DNA from 4 places in the Mesorhizobium sp. FG116 genome. Region 3 is predicted to be linked to each of the others. Evidence: predicted binding sites of a transcription regulator. Region 3 holds the regulator's gene; each other region holds the start of a gene.
What was found. Region 3 encodes LexA, which represses DNA repair genes until DNA is damaged. Its sites were predicted from a motif close to TGTTCNNNNTGTGTTCNG; they were not measured.
Positions count from the first base shown of each region.

Region 1: the regulator LexA is predicted to act here: its motif matches at 2,293-2,310, upstream of ACODTY_RS00085 (helicase-related protein).
Region 2: the regulator LexA is predicted to act here: its motif matches at 3,856-3,873, upstream of ACODTY_RS10670 (PA0069 family radical SAM protein).
Region 4: the regulator LexA is predicted to act here: its motif matches at 5,403-5,420, upstream of rhuM (RhuM family protein).

Region 1 is NZ_JBMDKS010000001.1:14,256-21,718, forward strand. It holds gene ACODTY_RS00075 (aminotransferase class V-fold PLP-dependent enzyme) at 1-1,270, opposite strand, end outside; gene ACODTY_RS00080 (Lrp/AsnC family transcriptional regulator) at 1,373-1,843, shown strand; gene ACODTY_RS00085 (helicase-related protein) at 2,486-5,695, shown strand; gene ACODTY_RS00090 (RNA-binding S4 domain-containing protein) at 5,735-6,118, shown strand; gene fdxA (ferredoxin FdxA) at 6,273-6,611, shown strand; gene ACODTY_RS00100 (CarD family transcriptional regulator) at 6,967-7,463, shown strand, end outside.
Region 2 is NZ_JBMDKS010000010.1:131,761-139,223, forward strand. It holds gene ACODTY_RS10655 (ABC transporter substrate-binding protein) at 1-1,054, opposite strand, end outside; gene ACODTY_RS10660 (substrate-binding domain-containing protein) at 1,395-2,417, shown strand; gene ACODTY_RS10665 (glycosyltransferase family protein) at 3,285-3,794, opposite strand; gene ACODTY_RS10670 (PA0069 family radical SAM protein) at 3,948-5,102, shown strand; gene rnhB (ribonuclease HII) at 5,244-5,939, shown strand; gene ACODTY_RS10680 (F0F1 ATP synthase subunit B) at 6,110-6,601, opposite strand; gene ACODTY_RS10685 (F0F1 ATP synthase subunit B) at 6,612-7,214, opposite strand; gene ACODTY_RS10690 (F0F1 ATP synthase subunit C) at 7,277-7,463, opposite strand, start outside.
Region 3 is NZ_JBMDKS010000002.1:271,491-278,953, forward strand. It holds gene gltX (glutamate--tRNA ligase) at 1-436, opposite strand, end outside; gene ACODTY_RS03280 (ComEC/Rec2 family competence protein) at 533-2,998, shown strand; gene lexA (transcriptional repressor LexA) at 3,547-4,266, opposite strand; gene ACODTY_RS03290 (molybdopterin molybdotransferase MoeA) at 4,383-5,588, opposite strand; gene moaC (cyclic pyranopterin monophosphate synthase MoaC) at 5,590-6,078, opposite strand; gene trpC (indole-3-glycerol phosphate synthase TrpC) at 6,075-6,893, opposite strand; gene trpD (anthranilate phosphoribosyltransferase) at 6,898-7,463, opposite strand, start outside.
Region 4 is NZ_JBMDKS010000012.1:10,371-17,833, reverse strand. It holds gene ACODTY_RS11495 (5-guanidino-2-oxopentanoate decarboxylase) at 1-245, shown strand, start outside; gene ACODTY_RS11490 (SDR family NAD(P)-dependent oxidoreductase) at 302-1,009, shown strand; gene rpsA (30S ribosomal protein S1) at 1,136-2,836, opposite strand; gene cmk ((d)CMP kinase) at 3,027-3,665, opposite strand; gene ACODTY_RS11475 (FMN-binding negative transcriptional regulator) at 3,662-4,306, opposite strand; gene rhuM (RhuM family protein) at 4,347-5,381, opposite strand; gene aroA (3-phosphoshikimate 1-carboxyvinyltransferase) at 6,397-7,463, opposite strand, start outside.

The sequences.
Region 1 (7,463 bases), on a different contig from region 3:
CCGATTCCGCCGCGTCGATCGACAGCAGCCTGTGGACATAGGGACCAGCGCAGGCACAGCCGCCACGCGCCTGGATGCCGAACCGATCGCTGAGCATGCGCGTCACCAGTTGCTGGTGAACATAGCCGCCGTGGCCATCTTTCACCTTGAACGAAAATATCGGCAGCTTCGGCGCACCCGGCAATCCCAGAAGTTCAATCTCGTCGATGCCTTGCCAGGCAGCGGTTGCACGCGCCGCAAGTTCGTCGTTTCGGCGCTGCATTGTTTGCAGCCCGATCGCATCCTTGACCAGGAAGGTAAGTGCGGCCCGGATATCGCCGACCACGTTCGGCGTCCCCGCCTCCTCGCGCGCTTCAAGGCTGTTGCTGTAGTCGTGCGCCGCGGGCGACACGAATTTGACCGTGCCGCCGCCGGGCCAGCTCGGCTTGGTGGTCACCACGGCATCGCGGCGTACGATCAGGATGCCGGAGGCTCCCGGGCCACCGATGAACTTGTGCGGCGAGACCACGATAGCATCGATTTCAGCGCCTTCGGCGGGCGACATCGCGATTGGCAGGTAGGGACCGGCGCCCGCATAGTCCCACACCATCTTTGCGCCGGCAGCTTTTACCTTGCGCGTCACGGTCGCGACGTCGGTGACAATGCCGGTTACGTTGGATGCTGCCGAAAATGCGCACACGACACAGTCGAATTCCGATGCGCCGCGCAGCGCGGCATCCAGTTCGTCAAGATCCGGACCGCCGTGCGCGCCCTCGGCGATCTCCACTATCTCGGCGCCACTTTCGCGCCAGGGCAGGATATTCGAATGATGCTCATAGGGGCCGATGATGACGCGCGCCCGCTTGCCCGTGGCTACCGAGGCGTTGACGCCAAGCAAGGTGACGAGACGGTTCAAACCGGCGGTCGCGCCGGACCCGGTAAAGATCACGGCATGCTCATCGCTTGCCCCGCAACAGTCGCCGATGGCCTTGCGCGCCTCGCGCCGCAGCCTCGTGACCACGCCGCCGCAATAGGAAGCCTCGGTGTGGCTGTTTGCATAAAAGGGCAGAACCTCGCGCAGTATGAACTCTTCGACCTGCATCAAGGCGCGGCCGGAGGCGACATAATCGGCGTAGACGAGAGGCTTGTTTCCGAATGGGCCCTCGATCTCCGCATCGTTGCCGATCAGGCCGGAACGCAGATCATCCAATATGCCTGGAACCGCCAAGCGGGCCCTGAAACTCTGGATCAGGGTGAGCTTGGCTGCATTTTCGGGCACGGCCGCGGGCATGGGAGACCTCCATTGATGATCTCAGAATAGCTCCGACGCCGCATTGAAAATGCACCTAAGATTTGCAATCTTGAGCCAGTTTTCGTTCATTTGATAGGCTTCATGGAAAATATCGACGGAATTGATCTCAAATTACTGACATGCCTGCAAAAAGATGGTGGGCTTTCGCAGCGAGACCTCGCCGAGCGGGTCGGCCTGTCTCAAAACGCCTGTTGGCGAAGGCTACAGAAGCTCATGGGCGAAGGCGTGATCAAAGGCACGCACACTCGCATCGACCTTGCAGCGCTCGGCTTCAAACTCACGGTCTTTGTCATGGTTCGCACGCGCCATCATTCGAAGGAGTGGGCCGACAGCTTTCGCAAGCACGTGGAACATTTGCCCGAAGTCACCGATTTCTACCGGATTGGCGGGGACTGGGACTACCTGATCAAGGTCGTAACCCGCGACATGGGCGGCTATGACGGCTTTTATCAAAAGCTCATCACCAATTTCGATCTTGCGACGGTAACCGGCTTCTTCTCCATGGAGGCGATCATTGAAAACCGCGCCGCCGACCTCAACCGCTTGCGGTGAGTTCCTGCCTGTATCGATCCGGCACATAATGATTAAGAACGCCGGCGGATTCCAGACGAACGAGGCCGGAACGATTGTGGATAGCCAGTGGATAACCTGTTCGAGATACAAGATGTTGTAGTGAACGAAACAAGAAAGTCCGCCCAATATCGATTCGTCGCCGATTCGTTCCGGCTTTGGACCGAGTATTAACGCATAGGGCCTGAATCATTCGATATATGGTTAATTTGCATTAGGAAATATTCAGCTTTTTCATGACCTTGCCGGAACAGTGCATAGTCTTGCCAATCTCTTTCGAACGTCTGTGCACAAAAGTTAACCGGGGCCGCAGCACGCGGATGAAACTACACGAGGAAGATTCAGCATTTGGTGCATACAACTCTCCGGTCCGCCATATCTAGCCGTGAACAAATCATGAATTCTATCGAGTCAGCGATTCGTCGCCGATTCGTTCCAGACTCGTTCCACAAGTTAATCTGCATCATGGAAAACGGCTTGAAGCTGCCGCTTTTGCGCTCGCTGTGGAACATTGCGACTTTCCCAGTCGCGCGGAAATGCCTATGTGTCGGCTGGGTCGAGACGACCCTTGCCCGCCTCCTCCCGAAGGGCGCGGCACGCAGGCCAATGAGACTTTCCGAGCCGATGAATATCCAGCCGAAAAATCATGACCCGCTGATCCTGTCCGGGCGCGACGTGACCGCGGTTCTGGGCCCGACCAATACCGGCAAGACGCATCTCGCCATCGAGCGGATGGTGGCGCATGAGAGCGGCGTCATCGGCCTGCCGCTGCGCCTGCTGGCGCGCGAGGTCTATGGACGTCTGTGCGAGAAGGTCGGCGCCAACAAGGTCGCGCTGGTAACCGGGGAAGAGAAGATCCAGCCCGCCGGCGCGCGCTACGTCGTTTGCACCGTCGAGGCTATGCCGCGCGAAACCGACGCGGCTTTCGTGGCCATCGACGAGGTGCAGCTTGCCGGCGATCTCGAACGCGGCCACATCTTCACCGACCGCATTCTTCACCTGCGTGGGCGACAGGAGACGCTGCTGCTCGGCGCCGCCACCATGCACGGCATCCTGCAGAAGCTGCTCAAGGGCGTTTCTGTGGTGACGCGGCCGCGGCTTTCTCATCTTGCCTATGCGGGATCGAAGAAGCTTACCCGCCTGCCGCGCCGCTCGGCCATCGTCGCCTTCTCTGCCGATGAGGTCTATGCCATCGCCGAACTGATCCGCCGCCAGCAGGGCGGCGCTGCCGTCGTTCTGGGGGCGCTCAGCCCGCGCACCCGCAACGCCCAAGTGGCGCTCTACCAATCCGGCGACGTCGACTACCTCGTCGCCACCGACGCCATCGGCATGGGTCTCAACCTCGACGTCGATCACGTTGCCTTCGCCCAGAACCGAAAGTTCGACGGTTACCAGTTCCGCCAGCTCACCGCTGCTGAACTCGGCCAGATTGCCGGGCGCGCCGGCCGCCACCTGCGCGACGGCACTTTCGGCGTCACAGGTCAGGTCGATCCCTTCGAGGACGATCTGATCCAGAAGATCGAGAGCCATGATTTCGAACCGGTGAAGGTGCTTCAGTGGCGCACCCCGAATTTCGACTATGCGAGCCTTGAGGCGTTGAAGCGCTCGATCGAAACCAACGCGCCGGCGGAGGGACTTACGCGGGCATTGCCGGCGGTCGATGCTCAGGCGCTCGAGCATCTTTCACGCGACGAGGCAATCCGGGCGCTGGCCAGCGGGCGCGAGCGGGTTGCATTGTTGTGGGAAGCCTGTGCCCTGCCGGACTACCGCCGCATCGCGCCGGCCCAGCATGCCGACCTCATTGCCTCGATCTATATGGACCTGGTCAAGCGTGGCCATGTCGATGAAAACTACATGGCCGAACAGGTCCGCCGCGCCGACACCACGGACGGCGACATCGACACGCTATCGCACCGCATCGCTCAGATTCGCACCTGGACGTTTGTCTCCAACCGACCCGGTTGGCTTGCCGATCAGGCACACTGGCAAGAAAAGACACGCGAAATCGAGGACAGATTGTCGGATGCGCTGCATGAGCGGTTGACGAAACGCTTCGTAGACCGCAGGACTTCCGTCCTCATGCGCCGCCTTAGAGAAAACACGATGTCTGAAGCCGAAATAAGCCCCACCGGAACGGTCCTCGTCGAGGGGCACCATGTCGGTGAATTGCAAGGGTTCCGCTTTACCGCCGACCAGAGCGCTGGCGGCGAGGATGCCAAGGCTGTGCGCCAGGCGGCGCAAAAGGCGCTGGCCGCTGAATTCGAGGCGCGCGCCGAGCGCTTTGCCGCGTCTGGCAACAACGACATCGCGCTGGGTTCGGACGGAACGCTGCGCTGGATAGGCGCTCCCGTCGGCACGCTGGTCGCCGGTGAAGACGCGCTCAAGCCACGCGTGGTGCTTCTCGCCGACGAACAACTGACCGGCCCCGCGCGCGACAAGGTCGCGGCGCGCGCCGAACGCTTCGTCAGCTTCCAGGTGGAAAGTCTGTTGAAGCCGCTCATCGACCTGAAGGCTGCCGAGCAGATTTCGGGCATCGCCCGTGGAATCGCGTTCCAGCTTGTCGAGCACTTCGGCATGATCAATCGTCGCGATATTGCCGAGGACATGCGTTCGCTCGACCAGGAAGGCCGCGCTGCGCTGCGCCGGCTGGGCGTTCGCTTTGGTGCCTACCATGTCTTTGTACCGGCTCTCGTCAAACCGGCGCCGGCGGGGTTGGTCACCTTGTTGTGGGCGCTGAAGAATGACGGCAAGGACAAGCCGGGCTTTGGCGACGTGGTCAACGCACTTGCCACTGGCCGCACCTCGGTGGTGGTCGATGCATCCTTCGACAAGACGTTTTACAGGCTCGCCGGCTATCGCAATCTTGGCCGCCGTGCCGTCCGCGTCGATATTCTCGAGCGCCTGGCCGATCTGATCCGCCCAACCACCAACTGGAAACCCGGCCTCGGCCAGCGCCCGGATGGTGCGTATGACGGCAACGCCTTCATGGTGACGCCGCCGATGATGTCGATCCTCGGTGCCACCGCCGAAGACATGGAAGAGATTCTGAAAGGGTTGGGCTATCGGGCCGAGCCCAAGCCCGCCGCTGAGATAAAGGCGAAGCTGGAAGCTGAAGACGAGGCAGCACGGCGCGCTGCTGAGGCCAAAGCCGCGGCGGCCAACGTCGAAGCTGAAGGCGAGGTCGCAACGGCATCTGCTGAAACCAGCGCTACTTCCTCTGAAGTTGCCGAGGATGGGGTTGCTTTGGAGCAGGCAACCGCACCCGAGCCTGACAACGAATCTGAGACTGCCGACGAAACGGCAGTCCATCCTGAGGTCGAGCAGCCTGTCGCTGAAGTCGAGGCGCCGGCCGATGTCGCGATGCCGGTGGCTGAAGCAGCGTCAGCGGGCGAGGCGGCAAACGCTACCGATGCGGAAGAGGCAAAGCCGATCCTGCTATGGCGGCAGGCGCGCTTCGAGAGACATCGCGGTGGGCAGCGGCAGGATCAGCGCCAGCGCGGTGGTCCTCAGGGACGACATCAGAAAGTCGCCGGTGCAGAAGCCGGACCGGAAAATCAAACCGAGGGCAAGGGCGGCGGTGGCGAACGACGCCGCTTTGACCGCGACCGCTTCAAGAACGGCAAGCCTCAAGGGGAAGGCCGACCGGATCACCGGAGCGGCAAACCGCAGGGCCAGCGCCAGGAAAGGCGCGACGGGCAGCCCGATTGGAAAGCGGGCAAGAGCGGCGGCAAACCGCACTTTCAATCCAAGCCGCGCGAGGAGAGGCCGGTTCGCATCGATCCGGATTCGCCCTTTGCCAAGCTTGCCGCGCTGCGGGACCAGTTGAAGAAGTAGCGGGGCCGAATGCGAGATCGTGACGGTTCGAACTGATCGATGGTCGTCGAAGGTCGCCAGCGCATCGACAAATGGCTTTTCTTTGCGCGAGCGGTGAAATCGCGCACGCTGGCGGCGAAGCTGGTGCTTGGCGGGCGCGTCCGCATCAATCGCGACAAAGCGGCGCAGGCCTCCGACACTGTAAGGCCCGGCGATGTGCTGACCTTGACGCTCGACCGCAGAATCCTGGTCTGGAAGGTGCTCGATACCGGTTCGCGGCGCGGTCCGGCGGAGGAAGCGCGCAAACTCTACGAAGACCTGTCGCCGCCGCCTGCGCCATCGGAAGGCGTTCCGGGCGCTCTGCAACCGCTTCGCGAGACCGGCAGCGGTCGACCGACCAAGAAGGAACGTCGCCAAACCGACAGGCTTCATGGCAAGGATTGAATATCCTGCCACCGCCACATCAGCGTTGGTTTCATTTCATTCTGAGCCAAAATCAGCACCGTAGCTGGCCTTGCAAGCAGCCGGCAAAGGCGTTACCTCACCCTCGGAAGATCCGCCTGATCGCAGGCAAACGCGGGCATTCCCGGAGCCGCCGATGACTTATGTCGTGACCGACAACTGCATTAAATGCAAGTACATGGACTGCGTCGAAGTTTGCCCGGTGGACTGCTTCTACGAAGGCGAAAACATGCTCGTCATTCATCCGGACGAGTGTATCGACTGCGGCGTATGCGAACCCGAGTGCCCCGCTGACGCGATCAAGCCCGACACTGAGCCCGGTCTCGACAACTGGCTCCAGCTCAACGCGGAATATGCGGACAAGTGGCCCAACATTTCGGCCAAGAAGGACGCTCCTGCCGACGCCAAGGAGTTTGACGGCGAGACTGGCAAATTCGAGAAGTACTTTTCGTCTGAGCCAGGCGAAGGCAATTAGGCTTTGGACACATTGCCGCGTTTTAAAAAGTTGGTTTGACGCACCTTGTGCAGTTGCGATAGCTGCCTGTTGCCGTTAGCGTGTGCAGCAAATTCTTGATTCTTCCGACTTTTTGTGTTATCTATCCAGCAACATGCCGGTGACACAACGTCGATTGATGGCGCAAACGCCCCAAATCACTGAAAGGTGAATCTAACAATCCGGACCAGAGCAATCTGGACGATAGGGTCGCTTTGGCTTGGTCCAAGAGCCCTTCCCTTTCCGGTAGTTCACCTGTTGCGCGGCTATGCCGGTTCTTCCGGCCAAACATGTTCGGCCGGCTTGTTGCCGGCCACAACAAGGAGTCTAGGGCGTAATGGCAACCAGCATCCCGCAGAAGAAGTCTGCCCCCGCGCGTCACGGTTTCAAGACCGGAGAGTTCATCGTTTATCCTGCGCACGGCGTTGGCCAGATCGTATCGATCGACGAGCAGGAAGTGGCGGGACACAAACTGGAATTGTTCGTAATCGATTTCCAGAAGGACAAGATGCGGCTCAAGGTGCCGGTCGCCAAGGCGACCTCCATTGGCATGCGCAAGCTCTCAGAGACCGATTACGTCGAGCGCGCATTGAAGGTCGTTCAGGGTCGGGCACGCGTCAAGCGCACCATGTGGTCGCGCCGCGCGCAGGAATACGATGCCAAGATCAATTCGGGCGACTTGATTTCGATCTCGGAAGTGGTGCGCGATCTTTACCGCGCCGACAATCAGCCGGAACAGTCCTACTCCGAACGCCAGCTTTATGAAGCAGCGCTCGATCGCATGGCGCGCGAGATTGCTGCGGTCAATCGCATGTCGGAAACCGAAGCGGTTCG
Region 2 (7,463 bases), on a different contig from region 3:
TGGAATCCTTGGTGATCATCACCAGCGTGCCGGCGCCCAGAACCGGCTGGCCAAGCTCCGGCTTGGAGGCGTAGGGCGGATAGTAGAAGAAGTCCGCATCGACGCCGAGTTCGGTCCCTTCCGGGAAGAAGGAGGGAATGAACGATGCCTGATGGTGCATGTAGCACTTCGGCGGCACCGTGAAGAGGCCCTTGGGACTGTCGCGGAAGTCGGTCGCCGCAACCGCCGCCGCGCCGCCGTCGACCATCTTGTCGTCGGTCGCGATCTTGCCGAAGATGTCGATGGCGTTCACCACCGCCGGATCATTGAACGGAATCTCGTTCTTCACCCACTTGTCGTAGGTTTCGGGCGGCTGCGTGCGCAGCATGATGTCTTCCACCCAGTCCGTCGCCGGCCAGCCGGTCGCACCGCCCGAGCCAAGCCCGATGCACCACGGCTTGCCGCCGTCGGCAATGATCTTCTGCTCAAGCGCCGTCAGGTCTTCCTGCGTCTTGGGAACCTCGTAGCCGGCTTCCTCAAAATTGTCCGGCGAATACCAGACCAGCGACTTCACATCGGCCTTGTAGGGGAAAGCGTAGTAGCCCGGCGTGCCGTCCTTGCCCTTGTAGGTGCCGAGATCGACCCAGGACTGGCCGGCGCCGTAATTGTCCTTCACCCAACTGGCGACATCGTCGCCAAGCGGGGTCAGCAGCCCCTTGGACGCAAGGTCCTGGATCAGGCCCGGCTGCGGCAGGATGGCGATATTGGGCGGGCTGCCGGCCTGCGTGTCGATGACGATCTGCTGCTCATAGTTTTCGGAAGAGGAGTATTTCACTTCCACGCCGGTGGCCTCGATGAAATAGGCCAGCACCGAACGCACCAGCTCCTCGTCCTCGCCGCGCCACGGCCCGAAAATGGTCAGCGTCTCGCCCTTGAGATCGACCTTCTTCAGTTCATCGAAATTCGCCCAGTGGAACTTCTGGTCCTCACCCGGCTTGAACTTCAGGTCCGCATGCGCGGGCAGGCTCCACGCCAGCGCGACAAGGGCCGCGCCCGTCAAAAGCATCTTCTTCATCGGCTTCCTCCCAATGGTGCAAGATATCGTGCGGAACCTCCATTCCGCGCGCCGAGGCTGCTTTGCGCCTTCAAGGCCAGACCTGACTCTTTGAAGGCAATTTCAAAGCGCTTTGGTTCTTCTTATCTCGTCACTGAATCGAAGGAGAGTCAAGCCGCTTAAACACTAATCGATTTAATTTTTGACCGGATCGCTCCTTTTCTGCACTGCATCATGCATTTTTGCGCCGCAGCAACGGTTCCGCCTTTCATCGGCCCGTCGCTGCGCCTATTGTTGAACGGAGCACACTCGCGTCTTTGGCTCGAGTTTTTAAAGCGCTTTGGATTTCGGAGACAGGTTCTTGAACCTCAAGCAGCTATCCCAGATGCTGGCGCTTTCGCAGACGACGGTGAGCCGTGCGCTGAACGGCTATCCGGAGGTCAACGAGGAAACGCGCCGGCGCGTGATGGACGCCGCCAAGCGGCACGGCTACCGCCCTAACCCGAGCGCGCGTCGGCTGGCCACCGGCAAGACCGGCATGATCGGCTATGTGCTGCCGACCGGTGCCAGCGTCGACATCGATCCGCATTTCGTCGAATTCCTGTCCGGTCTCGGCGACTATGCCCGCTCGCATGAATTGGACCTCGTGCTGTCGCCCGCCGACGCCGACGACCAGGAAACCACCTACCGCCGCATCGTGGCCAACAAGCAGGTCGATGCCGTCTACATCTCCTCGCCCCTCCCCGCCGACCGCCGCATCGCGCTCCTGCATGCGCTCGGCATTCCTTTCATCGTGCATGGCCGCAGCGACGACCACGCATTCGACTATTCCTATATCGACATCGACAATGAGGGGGCCTTTCGCGAGGCGACGCGGCTGCTGCTGCAGCTCGGCCATCGGCGCATTGCGCTCATCAACGGCGACATCAGGGAGACCTTCGCCATCCACCGCGAGCAAGGGGTGCGCCGCGCGCTCGCCGGCGACGGCCTGTCGCTCGACGACCGGCACACCCTCTCGATGACGATGACCGAGGAGAACGGCTATCGGGCAGCGCGGCGGCTGCTCGAAAGCGCCGACGCGCCGACCGCCATCCTCTGCTCCAGTCTCATCATGGCGCTTGGCGTTGTGCGGGCCGCGCGCGACCTTGCCGTCAGCATTCCGAGCGACGTTTCGCTGATCGCCCATGACGACGTTTTTTCGTGGCTTAAACCGGAGAATTTCTCCGTGCCGCTCGCCACCACCCGTTCCTCGATCCGGGCAGCCGGCGCGCGCGTGGCAGAACGTCTGGCGGCTCGCATTTCGGGTCTCGAAACCGACATCCGCGGTGAGGTCTGGCCCGTCGATCTCGTCGTGCGCGGCTCCGTCGCCGGCGTCCCGCGCTGACCCAACAGCCAGGCACCCTGGCCTCCGCCTCGTCATCCCGGAATTCGCTTCCGAGCGGAGCGAGGAAGGAATATCCGGGATCCATTCCGTGACATCGAGGACGCGCATCAACGGTACAGAACCGGCTGCGCGGTGGCCGAGCGCAGCGAGGTCGGATGAGGGGTGTCCGGCACCGGCGTAGATGTCCCCCTCTCCCCGTTTTCTACGGGGAGAGGGTAAGGGTGAGGGGCAGCGCTGACCTCGCCAAGCGCCGACCTTGCCAGACGTGGACCACACCACCCACTTTTCTATCCACAGCCCATGCCAACCCCTTGTTCCCACTCGCTTCCGCAAAAAACTTTGCACCCGCTTTTCCCCACCCTTCCGCACCTCCCTCATACTCAGTCCCATCGCTCTTGCGGGAACCGGCTGCGCACCGGGCAACGGTTAGGGCGGCGGTGACCTCCCCCCATTGGTTCGGCGCCAATGGACCCGAGGGCATCCGACAGGCCGGCGTCCTGCGGCGGGCTTTCCATGACAAAGGAAAGAGAACCCGTGGCGGCAGGAGGCGCATTTCGCCTGATCGTCGCGACAGGGTGAGACCCATCGGACGATCTTGGGACCGGTCGACTGGATGACAGACACCGGACGGGCGGCCGCAAGGCCGCATACTTTATCTAAACGAGCGACCGAACGGCCGCCCGTCCTCCCGACCTGCGCCTCAACGGCAAAGGTCAGTTCTTTGACAATGGCCAGACGGATGAAAATCCGGGCGTGGCAACCATAAAGCACGACCTCGACCAGCGTCTGGCCACTGCTCGGGGTCCCCGCCAGCGACGAGCGAGCTTAAGGGCGGAGCAGAAAAGCGTCCCCGGCAGCGCCAATCCCCTAGCTCTTCTGCGAAGCCGGTACGATCTCCGCCTGCAGCGTCTTCATGGCGAGCCCGCGCGCGAGAGCCTCGGCATCGGCAGCACTTTTCGCCAGCGCCAACGCCCTTGCCTTGGGGATCAGCAAGCCTTGCGCCAGCGTATCGGGGCGAACAAAAACGCGCGACAGGAAAGGCGCACGGTCGGCGCGGGAACGGCTGAAGCGCGCCGGCATCGCGGCCTTGGCCATATGGGCCGCGACATCATCGACCCAGCCGTCGAGCAGCCGCGCGCCCGGTTGCAGAAAAAGCAGCCATTCGCCCTTGGCCCGATGGATCGCCGCCCCGAGATCGGCACCTTCCAGCCACACGCAGCCGGCATGGTCGGCAACCTTGTGGGTCTGGTCGGTCGAACCCTGGTCGCGCACGAGGACATCGCGCAGCACGCCCTCGACCGCGCCGCCGATCAGCGAAGCCAGCGTGCGCGCCAGCCCCTCTTCGTCATTTTCGGTTTCGATCACGGCGCTCAGCATCCGGATGCCATAGCCGAAAGCTTGGCCTTCCACCAGTTCCAGGTTAGTGCCCCGACAACAAAGTTCTTGCTTTGTTCTTATTTGGTGGATAGGAATAATTTCATGAGAACGGCGATTCGACAGCCCGGAAATACACCTTGGGAGAAGGCCAAGATGGAACAGATCGTGCGCGCAGACATTGCAGCTTTCGGGGCCGGACGAGCAGAGATGGCCAATGCGATGATTGAACAAAGCGGGATGCGCGTGCGGCCGGACCGCAATCGCGGGCGCTCGGCGGGCATCAACCCGTCGGGCCGCTTCGAGCCGGTCAGCCGCCATGTCTTCGACGACGGCTGGGATTCGCTGGAGGATTTGCCGCCGTTCAAGACCGAAGTGCAGGTCGAACGGCCGCGCACCATCATCACCCGCAACGAGTCGCCGGACATTTCCTTCGACCGTTCGATCAACCCCTATCGCGGTTGCGAACATGGCTGCGTCTACTGCTTTGCCCGACCGACGCACGCGTTCATGGGCCTGTCGCCGGGTCTCGACTTCGAAGCGAAGCTGTTTGCCAAGCCGGACGCCGCCCGTCTGCTCGACAGGGAACTGTCGAAGGACGGCTACACGCCGCGCACCATCGCCATCGGCACCAACACCGATCCCTACCAGCCGATCGAGAAACAGTACCGCATCATGCGCGAAATCCTCGAAGTGCTCGAGGCGCGCGGCCACCCGGTCGGCATCGTCACCAAGTCCGCACTGGTAACGCGCGACATCGACATATTGGCGCGGATGGCCGAGCGCGGCCTTGCCAAGGTGGCGCTGTCGGTCACGACGCTGGACCGCATGCTGGCGAGGACGATGGAACCGCGCGCCTCGACGCCGACCAAGCGGCTCGAAGCGATCCGGCAACTCACCGATGCGGGCATTCCCACATCGGTCATGGTGGCGCCGATCATCCCGGGCCTCACCGACCAGGAAATGGAACGCATCCTCGATTCGGCGCGCGCCGCTGGCGCACGCGAAGCGGGCTACGTGGTCCTGCGGCTGCCGCTTGAGGTCAGCCCGATCTTCAAGGACTGGCTGCTGCGCCACTATCCCGACCGTTATCGCCACGTGATGTCGCTGGTGCGCTCGATGCGCGACGGCAAGGACTACGATTCCGAATGGGGCAAGCGCATGAAGGGCGCCGGTCCCTATGCTTGGCAGATCGGGCGGCGCTTTGAAATCGCCGCCAAGCGGCTCGGCCTCAACATCGAGCGGCGCACGCTGCGCACCGACCAGTTCGTCGCCGCCGCCAAGGAGAACGAGCAGTTGATGCTTTTGTGACTTTTTGCCGGAACGGCATCCGTTCCGTCCTGTTCCCCTCCCGTCCGGCCCGTCCCCGCCGACGGTGCCCTTCCCGCCCGCTCCCCCACCGGCCGGAAGGGTCTTGCGGAGAATCGGGGCCAATGCGAACCTCGCCGCACCATGGTTCGCGCGCGCCCCGATTCTCCGCTTCTCTTCGACATCGTCGAACGTCCAGACTTCTCCTTCGAAACGGCGGCGAAAGCAGAAGGCCTGTGGCCGGTTGCCGGAATGGACGAAGCCGGGCGCGGCCCGCTCGCGGGGCCGGTCGTGGCGGCTGCCGTAGTGCTCGACCCAGCCAATATTCCAGATGGCCTCGACGATTCCAAACGGCTCAGCCATGCGCAGCGTGAGGCCGTCTTCGAGACGATCCTCGGCTCGGCGCTCGGCGTCGCCATGGCATCGGTCTGCGCCGAAGGCATCGACGCCAGCGACATCCGCAAGGCCAGCCTCGAGGCAATGCGGCGGGCGCTGTGCGGCCTGCCGGTCCGGCCGAAGCTCGCTCTGGCCGATGGCCGCGACGTACCGCCCGGCCTGCCCTGTCTCGGACGCGCGCTGGTCAAAGGCGATCAGCGCTCGCAGTCGATCGCCGCAGCCTCCATCGTCGCCAAAGTCATGCGCGACCGCATGATGGCCGACTGCGGCAAGCTTCATGTCCACTACGGCTTCGAGGTTCACATGGGCTACGCGACCCAGCGCCACCGCGTCGCCATCAAGGCGCATGGCCCATTGAAGCGCCTGCACCGCGTTTCCTTCGCCCCGTTCAGGCTGGAAACCGACGATGCCGCAGAGCCTGAAACCGTATCTCTCGGCATCTGACCGCGAAAACAGGTCTCCCGAAAATGAGTTGTAGCCTTCGAAGGCCCGCATGAACTCAGGCAATTGAAGCGGGCGGCCCAAAGCTGAAGGACTTGCCCCTTCATCCCCCCAACAAAAAGCCGCCGGGTTTCCCCAGCGGCTCGATGTCTCGGTGATACGTTGGCTCGAACTTAGTTAAGCTTGGCTTTGACCTCGGCCAGCGAAGCCTTGAACAGGTCGCCATCCGCCTTGGCATCGACACGGCCTGCCAGAACCTTGCGAGCGGCCTCGACAGCAAGATCGACGGCGCTGGCGCGCACCTCGTTGATCGCCTCGCGCTCGGCCTGGCCGATCTTCTGTTCGGCAAGCGCGGTGCGGCGGGTAACGTATTCCTCGGTCTTCTTGTGGGCTTCCTCGGCAAGCACCGCAGCTTCGCGCTTGGCGGCCTCGACGATGTCGGCAGCCTCCTGCTCGGCGGCCTTGCGCTTCTTCTGGTACTCGGCCAGAAGCGACTGTGCCTCCTCGCGCAGCTTGCGGGCCTCGTCCAGCTCGCTGCGGATCTTGTCCGCCCGCTGGTCAAGCGACTTGGAAATCACTGCCGGCACCTTCACGTAAATGCAGATGCCGATGAAGATTAAGAGGGCGATGGTTGCCCATACGGTTGCGAGAGATGTTGCGTCCATTGCTCTTCCCTCAGCCCGCGATCGATTTCACTGCCGCGGCCACGCCTGCCTTGTCGGCCTTGCCGACCAGTTGCTCGACGATTGCCGTTGCGGTGGATTCAGCGATGCCGCCGACATCCTTCATGGCGCTGGACTTGATCGAGGCAATATGCGCCTCGGCCTCGGCCAGCTTCTTCTCCAGATTTACCTCGACCTTCTTGCGAGCGGCCTCGGCTTCGGCCTTCGCTGCATCACGGGCCTGCTGGCCGATGGCGTTGGCGCCTGCCTTGGCTTCCGCCAGTTCCTGCTCGTAGGCAGCTACAGCGGCATCCGCCTCGCCCTTCAGCCTGGCGGCCTGGTCCAGATCCTGGGTGATCCGGCTGGAACGCGTGTCGAGAATGCCGGCAAGGCGCGGCATCACCACCCGCTTCAGGAAGAGGTAGAACAGGCCGAACGTGATGGCCAGCCAGAAGATCTGCGATGCGAAGGTCGCCGGATCGAAAGGCGGAAACGTACCCTCATGCGCCGCCTCGTGCGGAACTTCCGTTCCGGCCTGTGCGCCGCTTGTGGCATGCGCATCACTGCCTTCGGCAGCAGGCGCGGTTTCTTGCCCATAGGCTGGTGTCACGAACATTTCTCGTCCCCGTCATTCGGGCCGGCCGCGTCGATGCGGACGGCCCCACATTCAACGACAGATCAGCCGAACAGCGCCAGAAGCGCGATGAGCAGCGAGAAAATGCCGAGAGCTTCCGTAACGGCGAAGCCGAAAATCAGGCGGCCGAACTGGCCATCGGCTGCGGACGGATTGCGAAGAGCGCCGGCGAGGTAGCTGCCGAAGATGTTGCCCAGGCCAATGCCCGCGCCACCCATGCCCAGGCACGCA
Region 3 (7,463 bases):
TGATGCGGATGGCGCCGGCAACGCCTTTCGGCGCTTCGGACGGATCGCGATCGCGCCAGCGGCCGTCATAGCGCGGCGGACGGCCTTCGGCGCGGGCCTTCTCGCGCATTTCTTCAAGCTCGGCAGGGGTGGCGTAGCAGTAGTAGGCCTTGCCGAGACGGACCAGTTCTTCCGCGACTTCGCGATGGCGCGGCGCGCGCTCGAACTGCGAGACCGGCTCGCCCTGCCAGGTCATGCCGAGCCAGGTGAGACCTTCGATGATGGCGGCGGTGGCGGCCTCGGTGGAGCGCTCGCGGTCGGTGTCTTCGATGCGCAAAAGCATCGTTCCGCCGGTGTGCTGCGAATAGAGCCAGTTGAACAGCGCCGTGCGCGCGCCACCGATGTGCAGGAAGCCGGTGGGCGAGGGGGCGAAGCGAGTGACGACCTTTTCGGACATGAAACTCTCAAGGAACAGACGGCCCGCTGCGGCGCAGGCTTTTATGGTTGGCGCGTTCATGTACCATAGGAGCCTTGGGTGCAAGGGGCAGACCCGATGGCTGGATCAGCTCGGGGCGAGAAAGACGTTGCAAGTGCATTGAGTGAGGTCAGTGAGCGCTCGTTTTTTGCCTCGCACGCGCCTGCCCAGCTTCCCTCAATTTCCGTTGAACACCTGCCTGGCGTGGCTGAGTCGGGTGTTCCATCTCGAGTGGCGGTCGAGCTGGGTGCGAGGTCCACTGCCGGCTGGTGGTTTCGGGGGATGCGCAGGCTCTCGCTGGCTGGGCTGCGAGCGGAAACGGTCAAGGCAATGGCCACCGAGCTGGATCGCGGCATGGCCTTCCTGCTGGTGCCGGTGTTTCTCGCGGTTGGCGTGATCTTCTACTTCACGCTGGAGGCGGAACCGGACTGGTTGCCGCTGCTAGCGGCGGCGGGTGCGCTTGCGGTCTTGTCGTGGAGCGTGCGCGCCCGGCATACGGCTCTGCTCGGTGCTTTGGCGCTTTTGCTTTGCAGCGCAGGCATGCTTGCCGGGAAGCTCGAAACCTGGCGGGCGGACACGCATATGCTGGGTTCGGAGGTCACGACGCGGCTGATGGGCAGGGTGGTGTCCATCGACGACATGGCCAATGGGCGCACGCGGCTGACGGTCGATGTCGTTTCGACGGAGCGGCCTGCGCTTAGATACCAGCCGGAGCGGGTGCGCCTGACCGCGCGCAAGGTGCCGCAAGGGCTGGCGGCGGGGTCGGCGGTTACGGGTCTGGTGCGGCTTTTGCCGCCGACGGGGCCGGTGCGACCGGGCAGCTACGACTACTCGTTCGAAAGCTATTTCGACGGCATCGGCGGCAGCGGTTTTTTCCTTTCGGATATCGAGGTGAGTACCGACGCGCCGATGCCGCTGGGAACCCGGATAGCTACGGCGATAGAGAGGGCGCGCGACGCCATCGCCGACCACGTGCGCGGGAGCATCGGAGGACCGGAAGGCGAGATCGCCGCGGCGCTGATCGTGGGCGTTCGGGCCGGCATTCCCGAGACGATCAACGAGGCGATGCGCAAGATCGGCATCTATCACATTATTTCGATTTCCGGGCTGCACATGGCGCTGGTGGCGGGCACGGTGATGAGCCTGATGCGCGGCGCGTTCGCGCTTTTTCCGGACTTTGCCTCGCGGCGGTCCACAAAGAAATACGCGGCGGCGGCTGCGCTGTTTGCGATTGCCGCCTATCTGCTGATCTCAGGCATGGTGGTTGCGGCGGAGCGCAGCTTCATCATGCTTGCGGTGATGTTGACAGCGGTTTTGTTCGACCGCGCGGCGCTGACCATGCGCAACCTTGCCATCTCGGCAATCGTGGTCATCGCGCTGTCGCCACACGAAGTGGTTGGGCCAAGCTTCCAGCTTTCATTCGCTGCGACGGCGGCACTGGTTGGAGCCTATGCCGGCTGGGCCGACTACCGTGCCTCACGTCCGGTTGCGCCCTCGGCTCAAAAGCGATCCTTGCCGGGTGCGTTGATGAACCGGTTTGCCATGATGATGGTGGCGTTGGCGGCGACTTCGATCATAGCCGGCAGCGCCACGACGCTGTTCGCAATGTGGCATTTCCAGCGGGTTGCGCCGCTTAGCCTGTTCGCCAATCTGGCCGTGATGCCGATCGTGTCGGTTATCGTCATGCCCTTTGCGGTATTCGCATCGCTTTTCATGCCGTTCGGTCTGGATGGCCCGTTCCTGTACGTGATGGGCAAGGGGCTGTCAGCGATGATCGGCATGTCGGAATGGATCGCGGCGCTTTCGCCACTCGATGCCGTCGGGCTGGTTTCCGCTTCATCGGTGGTGTTGGTGACGATTGCGCTGGTGATCGCGACGATCACGACAACGTGGCTGAGGCTTGCCGCAATTCCCCTGGCGATTGCGGGGTTGTTTATGGTGGCGCAGGTGCGCACGCCCGATTTGCTGATCTCGGAGGATGCACGGCTGGTGGCCGTGCCAATCGGCGAGGAACAACTGGCGGTCAACCGCTCGCGTCCGAATGCGTTCACGATCGACAATTGGCGGCGCGCGCTCGATGCGGAAACGGTTGTCAAACCGCACACGGGTAGCGATCAGACGCTTGTTTCGGTGGCTGATGCGCCGGGGGCTGGCGAGTTCCACTGCGCGAACGATCTTTGTGTGGCGAGGCACATGTCAGGAAAAGTGGTTGCGCTGGCGAAGTCCGAAGCCGCGGCAAGGCCTGCCTGCAAGTTGGCGGCTGTGATCGTAATCGACGATGCGACCGCCTCCGATCCATGCGACCTGCCGTCGGTGGCGATCATCACCAAGCGGCAGCTCGCGAGGCTTGGCAGCGCCGCCGTCTTCCTACCGGACCAGGCGGAGGGCGGGCGTGCACAAGTCAGTTTTGCCGTTGAAGCCGACTATCGGCCGTGGCATGTCCAGCGCCGGTTTTCGCGCGAAGCGCGGGGGCTCGCTCCTTACGAGAAAAAGGAACGCAAAACCCCAGATCACCCCGAGCCGGAACCGATTGCAGAAGACTAGCGGATTTCAACCAAAGCCCTGCCTAAAGCGCGTCGCGATCTTTCAGATTCGCATAACACGCTTTGGCTCTTTGATTTTGTGCATGTCTTTGCCCGAAACCGGGCCCACCTTCGGGAGACATGCACTAGTCCGTTTCAACATGGGTTTTGGATGGCTTCCTCTCACCGCGAAGAACTCCGAACAGATGCTCTGGCTGGCCGTGCATCGTATCGTAGCTGCGCTGACACCAAGGGCATCGAACGGCGGCGCGTGGGCGGGGTCCTGCGCATGAGTGACAGAACCGAGGGGCAGGCATCGGAAACTCCTTCCACCCCGGTCATTTCCCAGAGTGCGTTAAACAGTGACATTGGATGGCGTAGAAGCCATCTGCCAAATTCATAATGAATGTCACGAAATTGTGGCGCTAGGCCTTTGTCTCAAAAGACAAAATGCCTCATTGCCAAATATGGGGTGACCGGGGCGAAGCCGGGAGAAATCAGTTGTTTATCCCATCAAAAAATCGACCGGGCGCGTCAACGCCCGGTCGATATGATGCAACTATGGTTGGTTCAGTAGCGCCGGATCAATCCGACCAGCTTGCCCTGTACCTTGACACGGTCAGGACCAAAAATTCGGGTTTCATAGGCTGGGTTGGCTGCTTCGAGCGCAATCGATGCGCCCTTGCGGCGGAAGCGCTTCAAAGTGGCCTCTTCTTCGTCCACCAGGGCAACGATGATTTCGCCCGGCGTCGCCGAATTGGCATTGCGGATGATGACCGTATCGCCGTCGAAAATGCCGGCCTCGATCATCGAATCGCCCTTGACCTCGAGCGCGTAGTGCTCCCCGCCCGAAATCATGTCCGGCGGCACGGAAATCGAATGGGTCTTGTGCTGGATGGCGTCGATGGGAACACCGGCCGCGATGCGGCCCATGACGGGAATGGAAACCGCCGATGCCGCATCGTCGTCATTGCTGGCGGATTGCAGCCGGGAAGGTTCCTTGACCGGTCGTCCGAGACTACCCTGGATGACGCTTGGCGAGAATTTCCTCGCCGCATTGAGGCCAGGCGCAATCGAATCCGGCAGGCGCAACACTTCAAGCGCGCGGGCCCTGTTCGGAAGCCTGCGGATGAAACCGCGCTCCTCAAGTGCCGTTATCAGCCGATGGATGCCGGACTTGGAGGCAAGGTCGAGCGCCTCCTTCATCTCGTCAAAAGACGGCGGGATTCCGCTCTCTTTCAGTCTCTCGTGGATGAAGAGAAGAAGTTCATGTTGCTTGCGCGTCAGCATTGCGGCCCCCGGTCGCGGTAGAGTCCAGAATCGGAAAACAAACCCGGAACAAACACTATCTGTTCCAGTTGTGTTCCGCAACCGTTTAAAGTTTAATGAATGCGTTGACGATTTGTTCAGCTTAGGCAGAGGATGCGACAGGGTGTACCTGCCTCGGCTGCCGGCGCGAAGGGCTCGCGCACGATGAGGCAACCGGCTGTCGCCATGGTGCGCAGCATCGAGGAATCCTGAACATTGAACGGCGTTGCAATCAGCGCGCTGCCTTGCCGGCTGAGAGTGGCGCGGACGTAGTCCTGACGCAGATCGTTTGCTGCCATCGGTGTGCCCAGGAGTCCCTCGCGAACGTTCTGGCGGAACGGGCGACCGCCGAGGCGAGCGAGCAGAGGTTTGAGGAAAAGCTGGGAGCAGACCAGGCTGGCCACTGGGTTGCCGGGCAGGCCGATGCAACGGATGTTGCCCAAGCGCCCGAACATCAACGGCTTGCCGGGGCGCATGGCGATTTTCCAGAAATCGAGTTTCATGCCTTCGCCGGTGAGAACGCCGTGCACGAGATCGTGGTCGCCGACAGATGCGCCGCCCATCGTAACGATGACATCGGCTTTGGCCGCAACAGCCTGTTTTACCAACGCGGCTATAGCTTCCTTGCGGTCGGCCGCGATGCCGAGATCAAGCGCGCGTGCGCCGACCGACAGGGCGGCCCCCATGACGCCATAGGCGTTCGAGGAAATGATCTGGCCGGGGCCCGGTTCGCTGCCGGGGACAAGCAGTTCGTCACCCGTGGCAATGATGGCGACGACAGGTTGGCGCACGACATCGAGGTGCGATCGATTTGCCGATGCGGCAAGCGACAGTGCTCTTGCGCCAAGCAGGTGGCCCTGTTCCAGCAAGGTGTCGCCTGCGACAAAATCAAGCCCGGCACGCCTGACATTTGCACCGCTGCGGGTCGGTTCGGCGATTTCGATACGGCCGTCCGCCAGACCGCTGACGTTTTCCTGGATGACGACGGTGTCTGTTCCGTCAGGCAATGGCGCGCCGGTGAAAATGCGGGCCGCTTCGCCGTTTCCGACCGTGCCTGCGAAATTGTGACCGGCGGCTATTTCTCCGATAACCTTGAGCCGGGCGGGTGCTTTTGCCACGTCGACGCCGCGCACCGCGTATCCGTCCATGGCGGAAGCTGCGAAGGGCGGCTGGGTGCGCAAGGCGATGACCGGCTTGGCCAGCACCCTGTCATAGGCATCCGCCAGTGCGACGCTTTCGGACGGCAGCGTCTCGACGTCGTCGAGCAAACGCTTGAGAGCCTGGTCGACGGGCAGCAGGGCCATGTCACGCCTCCGATTTGTAATCGCCTGACTTGCCGCCGGTCTTTTCCACCAACCGGATGCCGGAGATGACCATGCCGCGGTCCACCGCCTTGGCCATATCGTAGATGGTCAGGCAGGTGACGGATGCGGCGGTGAGCGCTTCCATCTCGACGCCCGTCTTGCCCGTGACGCGCGCGAGCGCCGTGACCTTCAGACCGGGCAAAGCGTGGTCGGGCTCGATGTCTACCGAAACCTTGGTGAGCAGGAGCGGATGGCAGAGCGGAATCAGTTCATGCGCCTTTTTCGCGGCCATGATGCCGGCGATGCGCGCGGTGCCAAGCACGTCGCCCTTCTTGGCATTGCCTGCGAGGATCATTGCCAGCGTGTCGGCCTGCATGGCGACGGAGCCTTCGGCAATCGCCGTGCGCACCGTTTCGGCCTTGTCACCAACATCGACCATATGCGCTTCGCCGGATGCGCCGATATGGGTGAGCTTGGGCCCAGTGCTCATAGCCGCGCTGCTTCCGCTGGAACAGATAGGCCGAGCAGCGTGCGCGTTGCGCTGGCAACATCGTCCTGCCGCATCAGGCTTTCGCCGACGAGGAATGTGCCGATGCCGCTATTGGCGAGCCGCCTGCAGTCGGCATTGGTGAAGATGCCGCTTTCGCCAACCAGCAGCCGGTCGGCGGGAACCATGGGCGCAAGCCGCTCGGAGGTTTCGAGCGTCGTCTCGAAAGTGCGCAGATTGCGGTTGTTGATGCCGATGAGGCGTGAGGAGAGCCTCAGCGCGCGCTCCATTTCAGGCTCGTCGTGAACTTCGACCAGCGCGTCCATGCCGAGCGAGAATGCCGTGTCTTCCAGTTCGCGCGCCATCGCGTCGTCAACGCTTGCCATGATGATGAGGATGGCGTCGGCACCCCAGGCGCGAGCTTCGTGGACCTGATAGGGGTCGAACAGGAAATCCTTGCGCAGCGCTGGCAGGGCTACCGCCTTGCGGGCGTTGACCAGATATTCAGGCGCGCCCTGGAAGGATGGCGCATCGGTCAGCACTGACAGGCAGGCCGCGCCGCCTTCGGCATAGGCTTTCGCCAGCGCCGGAGGATCGAAATCCGCGCGGATCAGGCCCTTTGACGGGCTGGCCTTCTTGATTTCCGCAATCAGTGCGTATTGGCCCGAGGCGGTCTTTGCCTCGAGGGTTGCTAGAAAGCCGCGCGGAGCGGCTTCGTCGCGGGCGCGCGCCTTTAGTTCGGCAAGCGGGATACGCGCCTTGGCGGCGGCGATCTCGTCGCGCTTGTAGGCTTCGATCTTGCGCAGGATGTCGGCCATCGCCCTATCCGTTGGAAACCTTGATGAGCTTGTCCAGGACCTGCAGCGCGCGGCCGCTGTCGATGGCTTCGGCAGCCTTGGCAACGCCGTCGCCAAGCGTCGTGACCTTGCCGGCAACGACCAGTCCGGCCCCGGCGTTCATCAGCACGGTGTCGCGATAGGCCCCGGGAGCGCTGGAGAGCATGTCGCGCAGCGCCTTGGCATTGTAGGCGGCGTCGCCGCCGCGCAGGGCTTCCTTGGTGTGCCGCTTCAGGCCGACGCTTTCGGGCGTGAGCGTGAAGGTGCGGATTTCGCCGCCGACCAGTTCCGCTACCTCGGTTTCGCCGGTCGTGGTGATCTCGTCGTAGCCGTCGCCATGCGCGACCCATGCGTGTTCGGCGCCAAGCGTCTTGAGCGCCTCGGCAACGGGCACGACCCATTCAGGCGAGAACACGCCGACCATCTGGCGCTTGACACCGGCCGGATTGGACAGCGGCCCGAGCAGGTTGAAGATGGTGCGCGTGCCAAGCTCGACGCGCGTCGGGCCGACATGCTTCATCGCCGGATGGTGGGCGGGCGCGAACATGAAGC
Region 4 (7,463 bases), on a different contig from region 3:
ATGCCGGCGCGCCCGTCATCTTCGTCATCTGGAACAATCGCGGCTACCGCGAAATCGAGACCTCGATGCGCGATGTCGGCGTCGAGCCGGTCGGTGTTTCGCCGGCCCCGCCCGACTTCATCAAGCTCGCCGCGGCCTACGGCATCGCTGCCGAACGGCTTTCGTCAGCCGACGAACTAAGCGCCGCGCTGACAAGAGCCCATGCGAAAAGACATCCCTGCATTATCGAAATTGCAATTGAGTGATGACGCAAAAGGCGCGACGGTCACCAAATAGGCGTTTTGTGCGAGACCCATTGCTTATGACAGGTACATTGAACGGCAAGAATATCGTCGTAACCGGGGGAACAGGCGCATTAGGCAGCGCCGTGGTGGGCAAGCTGCTCAGCGAAGGTGCAGTCTGCCACGTTCCCAACAGCCACGCAGCCGCGCCGCCGCATTTCCCGTTCGTGGACGACAAGAACGTCAAGCTGACACACAATGTCTATCTGGCCGACGCCGACGCGGTCGACGCCTACTATGCGACCGTCCCCGAGCTTTGGGCGTCGATCCATCTCGCCGGAGGCTTTGCCGCCTCTCCCGTCGAAAAGACCGAGGCCGCCTCGTTCGACGAGATGATGGAAACCAACGTCCAGACCGCATTCCTGTGCTGCCGGGCATCCGTGCGCGCCATGCTTGCCACCGGTGCCGGCGGACGCATCGTCAATGTCTCGGCGCGCCCCGGCCTCGATCCGCGGCGCGGTTCCGGCATGGTCGCCTACGCCACCAGCAAGGCGGCGGTCGCGGCAATGACGGTGGCGCTTGCCGAAGAGATGAAAAGCAAGGGCATCCTCGTCAACGCGATTGCGCCCTCGACACTCGACACGCCCGCCAACCGCTCCGGCATGCCGGATGCCGATTTTTCGAAATGGGTCAGCCTCGAAGCCGCCGCCGAGGCGATCGCCTATCTGGTGTCGCCGTCGAACCAGGCCATCAGCGGCACGCTCGTCCCGCTCTACGGCCGCGCCTGATATCGCCACCAACGGCGCAATCAGTTCCGTCCAAAACCTAAAAGAAAAACCCGCCGGATCGCTCCGGCGGGTTTTTTATCTTGTCAGTCGCGCCGCCTGAAACGGCGCGACCAAACGACAAGGCTCTTAGTTGCCGCCCTGCTTCTTCAGCGCGGCGCCCAGGATGTCGCCCAGCGAAGCGCCGGAGTCGGTCGAACCGTACTGCGCGACAGCTTCCTTTTCCTCGGCGATTTCCAGCGCCTTGATCGAGACCTGCAGCTTGCGGGTCTTCTTGTCGTAGGCGATGACGCGGGCGTCCAGCTTCTGGCCGACCGTGAAGCGCTCGGGGCGCTGCTCGTCGCGGTCACGCGAAAGGTCGGCGCGCTTGATGAAGGTCTCCAGGCCGCTTTCGACCAGTCGAACTTCCAGGCCGCCATCCTTGATGCCGGTGACTTCGCAGGTCACAACCGCGTTCTTGCGCAGTTCGCCGCTGGTGGCTGCTTCGCCGGCCACGTCGCGCTGCAACTGCTTGACGCCGAGCGAGATGCGCTCCTTCTCGATGTCGACGTCGAGCACCTGCGCCTTGACCATGTCGCCGCGGTTGTACTCTTCGATGACCTGCTCGCCCGGACGGTTCCAGTCGAGGTCGGAGAGGTGCACCATGCCGTCCACGTCGCCGTCGAGGCCGATGAACAGGCCGAACTCGGTCTTGTTCTTGACCTCACCCTCGACCTGCGAACCAACAGGGTGGTTGCGGGCGAAAGCTTCCCAAGGGTTCTCGAGCGTCTGCTTGAGGCCCAGAGAAATGCGGCGCTTGGCCGGATCGACCTCGAGCACGACCACGTCAACCTGCTGCGAGGTGGACAGGATCTTGCCGGGGTGTACGTTCTTCTTCGTCCACGACATTTCCGAAACGTGGATGAGGCCCTCGATGCCCGGCTCCAGCTCGACGAACGCGCCGTAGTCGGTGATGTTGGTGACCGTGCCGGTGATCTTCTTGCCGATCGGGAACTTGGTGCCGATATCGCTCCACGGATCGCTCTCGAGCTGCTTCATGCCGAGCGAGATGCGGTGGGTTTCCTGGTTGATGCGGATGATCTGCACCTTGACCGTCTGGCCGATGTTGAGGATCTCGGTCGGATGGTTGACGCGGCGCCAGGCCATGTCGGTGACGTGCAGCAGACCGTCGATGCCGCCGAGGTCCACGAACGCACCGTAGTCGGTGATGTTCTTGACCACGCCTTCGACCACCTGGCCCTCTTCGAGGTTCTGCACGATTTCCGAACGCTGCTCGGCGCGGCTCTCTTCGAGAACGGTGCGGCGCGAGACGACGATGTTGCCGCGGCGGCGATCCATCTTGAGGATCTCGAACGGCTGCGGGTTGTGCATCAGCGGGGTGACGTCGCGGATCGGGCGGATATCGACCTGCGAACGCGGCAGGAAGGCAACTGCGCCGTCCAGATCGACGGTGAAGCCGCCCTTGACCTGGTTGAAGATGACGCCTTCGACGCGCTCGCCCTTCGAGAACTTCTCCTCGAGCTTGACCCAGCTTTCTTCGCGGCGAGCCTTGTCGCGCGACAGCATCGCTTCGCCAAGCGCGTTTTCGATGCGCTCGACATAGACCTCGACGGTATCGCCGACCTTGAGCGAGGTTTCCTTGCCCTTGGCGCCGAATTCCTTCAGCGGGACGCGGCCTTCGACCTTCAGGCCGACGTCGATGATGGCCATGTCCTTTTCGATCGCGGTGATGATGCCGCGAACGACCTGGCCTTCGCCAGAATGACCATCAGAAAATGATTCTTCGAGCATGCTCGCGAAATCGTCGCGAGAGGGATTTGCAACAGACATATGTTCTCCTGAAAAGCCTCTTTGAGAGGCGGCGCCGTGGGTTAGCGTTGCGTTGGCCTGCCGACATTCCGGACCCTTGGGCCCTGACCGCTTCAAGCGGCAATCCGGCGCGAAAGAATGCTTGCAGGCTGGTTCTACCTGAAATGGGGATTTTCCACGTCTCCGGCAAGCGCCGACAGACCAACCCGGATCAGGTCTTGTTTCCGCCGGCCGCGACGTCGTCTACGATTGCCTTGGCCGCCAGGAACGCGGCTTCTATATCCATTTCGCTGGTATCAAGCAAGTGCGCGTCGGAGGCCGGCTTCAACGGCGAGTCTGCCCTGCCGGTGTCGCGCTCGTCGCGGCGCTGTATGTCGGCAAGAATACCGGCAAAATCGGCTGCGCCGCCATTCTCCTCAATCTCGGCAAGGCGGCGGCGCGCGCGCACCTCGGCGCTCGCCGTCACATAAAGCTTCACGTCCGCATCGGGGCAGACCACAGTGCCGATGTCGCGCCCGTCGAGCACCGCACCCGAAGGCTGTGACGCAAAGGCGCGCTGCTTTTCGACCAGTATCTTGCGCACTTCGGGGATCACCGCCACCTTCGAAGCTGCCTCGCCGACCGCATGAGCCGAAAGCACGGCGCGGTCGAGATGGCCGAGATCGACCAGCCTTGCCGCCTCCACCGCATGTGGCTCGTCGCCGAGCGGCCAGCCCTTCATCAACAGCATGTGGGCAACGGCGCGATAGGTCAGCCCGGTGTCGAGATGCGGCAGGTGATAGTAGTCGGCCAGCCGCCTCGCCAGCGTGCCCTTGCCGGCGCCTGCCGGACCATCAATGGCAATAATCATCGTTTGGCACCGTAGTGGCGCACCAGTTCGGCCATCGCCGCATTGTGCAACGGCTCGCCGCTCGTTCCAAGGCTCTCAGCCACCCTGTCCCTGTCGGCGGCGGGGCGGTTCTGGCTCACCTTCCACTTGCCCTCGATCTCGGTGATCTCGATCTCAAGCCCGACAATGCCCTTGATCTGCGACTGGATATAGCTTTCCGGCGCATCGCTCACCGCCCATGCGTCGGCGCGGCCCGTTTCGTGCTCGTCCGTCAGGGCCGAGACATGCGCATGCAGCCAGTCGGCGCCCTCCATGACGGTCACCTTGCCGCGCACCTGCACCATCGCATAGTTCCAAGTCGGCACGACCTTGCCGGTTTCCTGCTTGGTCGCATACCAGGACGGGGTGATGTAGGACTCTGGCCCCTGGAACACCACCAGCGCCGGTGCGCCGTCCTTCAGTTCCTGCCATTGCCCATTCGCCTTGGCCATGTGCGCCAGCAAGGTTCCCTTGGCAGATCGGCCCGCCTCGAGGTGGAACGGATAGACATTGGCCGTCGGCCCGCCGGCCGGCGCGGTGATCAACAATCCCAGCGGATGCGCCCTTATCAGGGCGTGCTGCACCTGAAGATCGTCTTCTTTGAAAAGCGGCGGCTGGTACATGCTGGCATTCTTTCTTGCGCTGGCTCGCTCTGGTCGCGGGTCAGCGCTTCGGCGTCTTTGGCAGTTTTCCGGCCTCGCGCGCAAGCTCGGCGATCAAGCGATCGGCTTCATCCAGACGCTCTGCTTTTCGAGCCTGAACAAACCTTTCGTATTCCGCTTCAGCTAGTTGCCGCGCAGCCGAGGCCTTCATAGACCCTCCCGAGCGCAATAGGTTTCGTCCAAGGCCCGTCAGTTGCTTGTCCAGCACGGCCTCCGCGTCGCGCATGACGACGAGACGTCCCAGATCGAGCTGGTCTTCGAAGACATCGAGCAGGATGGTCGTAAGCCGGTTCAGCTCCTTGATCTCAGCTTGCCCGAGATAGTTCTTCGATACTCTAACGTCGGCCTTGCGAATGGTGTCGCCCGGCCAGTTCACAAGGCCCATGTTTTCCGCGGCGTGGTTTGCCCTCGCCGCTATGATCTCGGCTGGCGTTTGCGCGGTAACCGCATAAACCAGTTTCGCTTGGGTCTGCTTGTAGAAGGTCTGCGAGACGTCCGAGGCAGGTTCGTAGTCCTGGCAGAGCGAGCATATCCTGCGCAGTTCCCGATAAACGTTGGCCTCGTCGGAGCGGATGTCGCGAATGATTTCGCGAAGCTCTGCAACACGATCCATGGCCTGCGGCTGCTTGAGCCGAGGCGCATCGACGACAAACCCTTTTCTCGCGAATTGCACCAGAATGCCGGTCGCCCAACGGCGAAAAGTGGTTGCCTGGGTAGAAGACACCCGATAGCCGACCGAGATCACCATATCGAGGCTATGCAGAGCGACGGGCTTCGCCGAACCAGCAATATGCATTTTCTGCATATTGCCTTCCTCAGCCAACTCACCCTCTTCTAAAACGTTGGCAATGTGCCGTGAAACAACCGATTGATCGCGCCCGAAAAGCTGCGCGATCTGCGCCTGCGTCATCCAAAGCGTTTCGCCTTCGTAGCGGATATCGAGGTGCAGCCCCTTCTCCGTTCCATAGACAAGGAAGCGGTTCCCGGTTCCTGCATCCTCGACGAGATGAACCGGCTCTTCGCTGCTGTCGTTCATAGTCCCACCCGGCACTGCAATGAGAACATAATAGCAACATCTGCAATTGAATGTCAGCAGGAAATCGTCGAATGCTTCTTCATGTGTGGATAAAATTCATCGCCCATCAGCGGAGCAAGGAAATTTGCCCAACCAAATCAGGGCTGTCTATTTCCTCACGCGTATGTTCCTGCCGAACTTATCCCCGCCCTGTCGCGCGGCACTATGCTTTGCCCGTCCCTTCCACCGGGAACACCTGTCATGACGGTGATTGCGTGGGGAGGGGTCGGTGCCCCGGAGGCGAGGCTAACGTGGTCTTGTTCCGGGGAGGTTTGGCTGCTCCCCCACGAAGGGGCCGGTTGCGCCCTGTGCAGCGTTGAAAGGGGACGCGCTAGGCCTGCCGAGCGTTGCCCTCACCTTAGCAGCGGCATCTTTTCGGAGAGCCTGTGAGGGGACACGGCGGGTCGATGAAAGCGGAGCGGCTTGAAACCTTAAGACACCGGACGGGCGGCCGCGAGGTCGCATTATCTATCTAAAACGAGCGTCCTTGCGGCCGCCCGTCTTCCCGACCTTGAGCTTTACAAGCAAAGGTCAGTTCTTTGATAATGGCCAGACGGCTTCAGCCGGGCGTGGCGATGAATAAGCACATCCATCTCTTCGTCATCCTAGGGCGGAGCAGGCCTAAGGCCGTTGCGAAGACCCTAGGATCCATGCCGTGAAGAAGCCGCAGCGCGCAAATGGCGCAAAAAATGGCTCCTCATTCTGAACCATGTTGCACGTGCCAACCCGCACGGCATGGATCCTCGGGTCGCGCCCATCGCTGCGCTCAGGCTTGCCCGAGGATGACGAACGGAAAGGGACTTTCCACGCGACAAGGCGCGGTGGCTCGGGGCGGAGATTCAGGTCAGGGTGAGTCGAAAATGGTGGAATTCGAGAACCGGAGCGGAGCGTACATTAAAGTACGTGAGCACCGGAAGCGCAGAAAAACGCCACTTGCAGGCCACCTTCACCTGAATCTTCCCTGCACCTGAATATCCTAGTCGATGTGAGCGCCAAGTCCCGCCATGAGCCCCATGAACTCGGGAAAGCTGGTGGCGATCATCGAGCGGTCATCGACCGTGACCGGGTGTTCCGAGGCCAGCCCCATGACGAGGAAGCTCATGGCGATGCGATGATCGAGATGGGTTTTCACCGCCTCGCCCTTGTCGCGACCGCCAAGCCTTTTGCCGCCCGGCGTGCCGCGTACGGCAAGCGAGGTCTCGCCCTCGGTGCAGTCGACACCGTTCAGCTTCAGCCCGTTGGCGACAGCCGCAAGCCGGTCGGACTCCTTCACGCGCAGTTCTTCAAGGCCCTGCATCAGCGTCTCGCCCTCGGCGAAGCTGGCGGCAACTGCGAGCACCGGATATTCGTCGATCATCGACGGCGCGCGCTCCGCCGGCACGACGACGCCCTTCAACTCCGAATGGCGCACATGCAGGTCGGCGACATCTTCGCCGCCGGCATTGCGTTCATTCAGCACCTCGATTTGAGCGCCCATCTCCTGCAAGGTCAGGATCAGGCCGGTGCGGGTCGGGTTCATCAGCGCGTTCTGGATGACGATGTCGGAACTTGGCACGATCAGCGCCGCAACGAGCGGGAAAGCTGCGGAAGACGGATCGCCCGGCACCGCAATGGTCTGCCCGGTCAGCTTGCCCTGCCCTTCGATGAAGATGTGGCGCACGCCGCGCTCATCGGTCTCGACCTGAAGATTGGCGCCGAACCCCTTCAGCATCTTTTCGGTGTGGTCGCGCGTCATCACCGGCTCGATCACGGTGGTGATGCCGGGCGTATTCAAGGCGGCCAGCAGCACCGCGGATTTCACCTGCGCCGAGGCCATAGGAACTCGGTAGGTGATGGGCGCCGAATGCTTCGGCCCGCGCAGTGTGATCGGCATGCGGTCGCCGGGCGCTGCCTTCAACACCTGCACGCCCATCTGCCTGAGCGGATCGAGCACGCGGCCCATCGGCCGTCCGGACAGCGATGCGTCGCCGATGAAAGTGGTTTCCATGTCGTAGGTGCCGACCAGCCCCATGGTCAGGCGCGAACCGGTGCCGGCATTGCCGA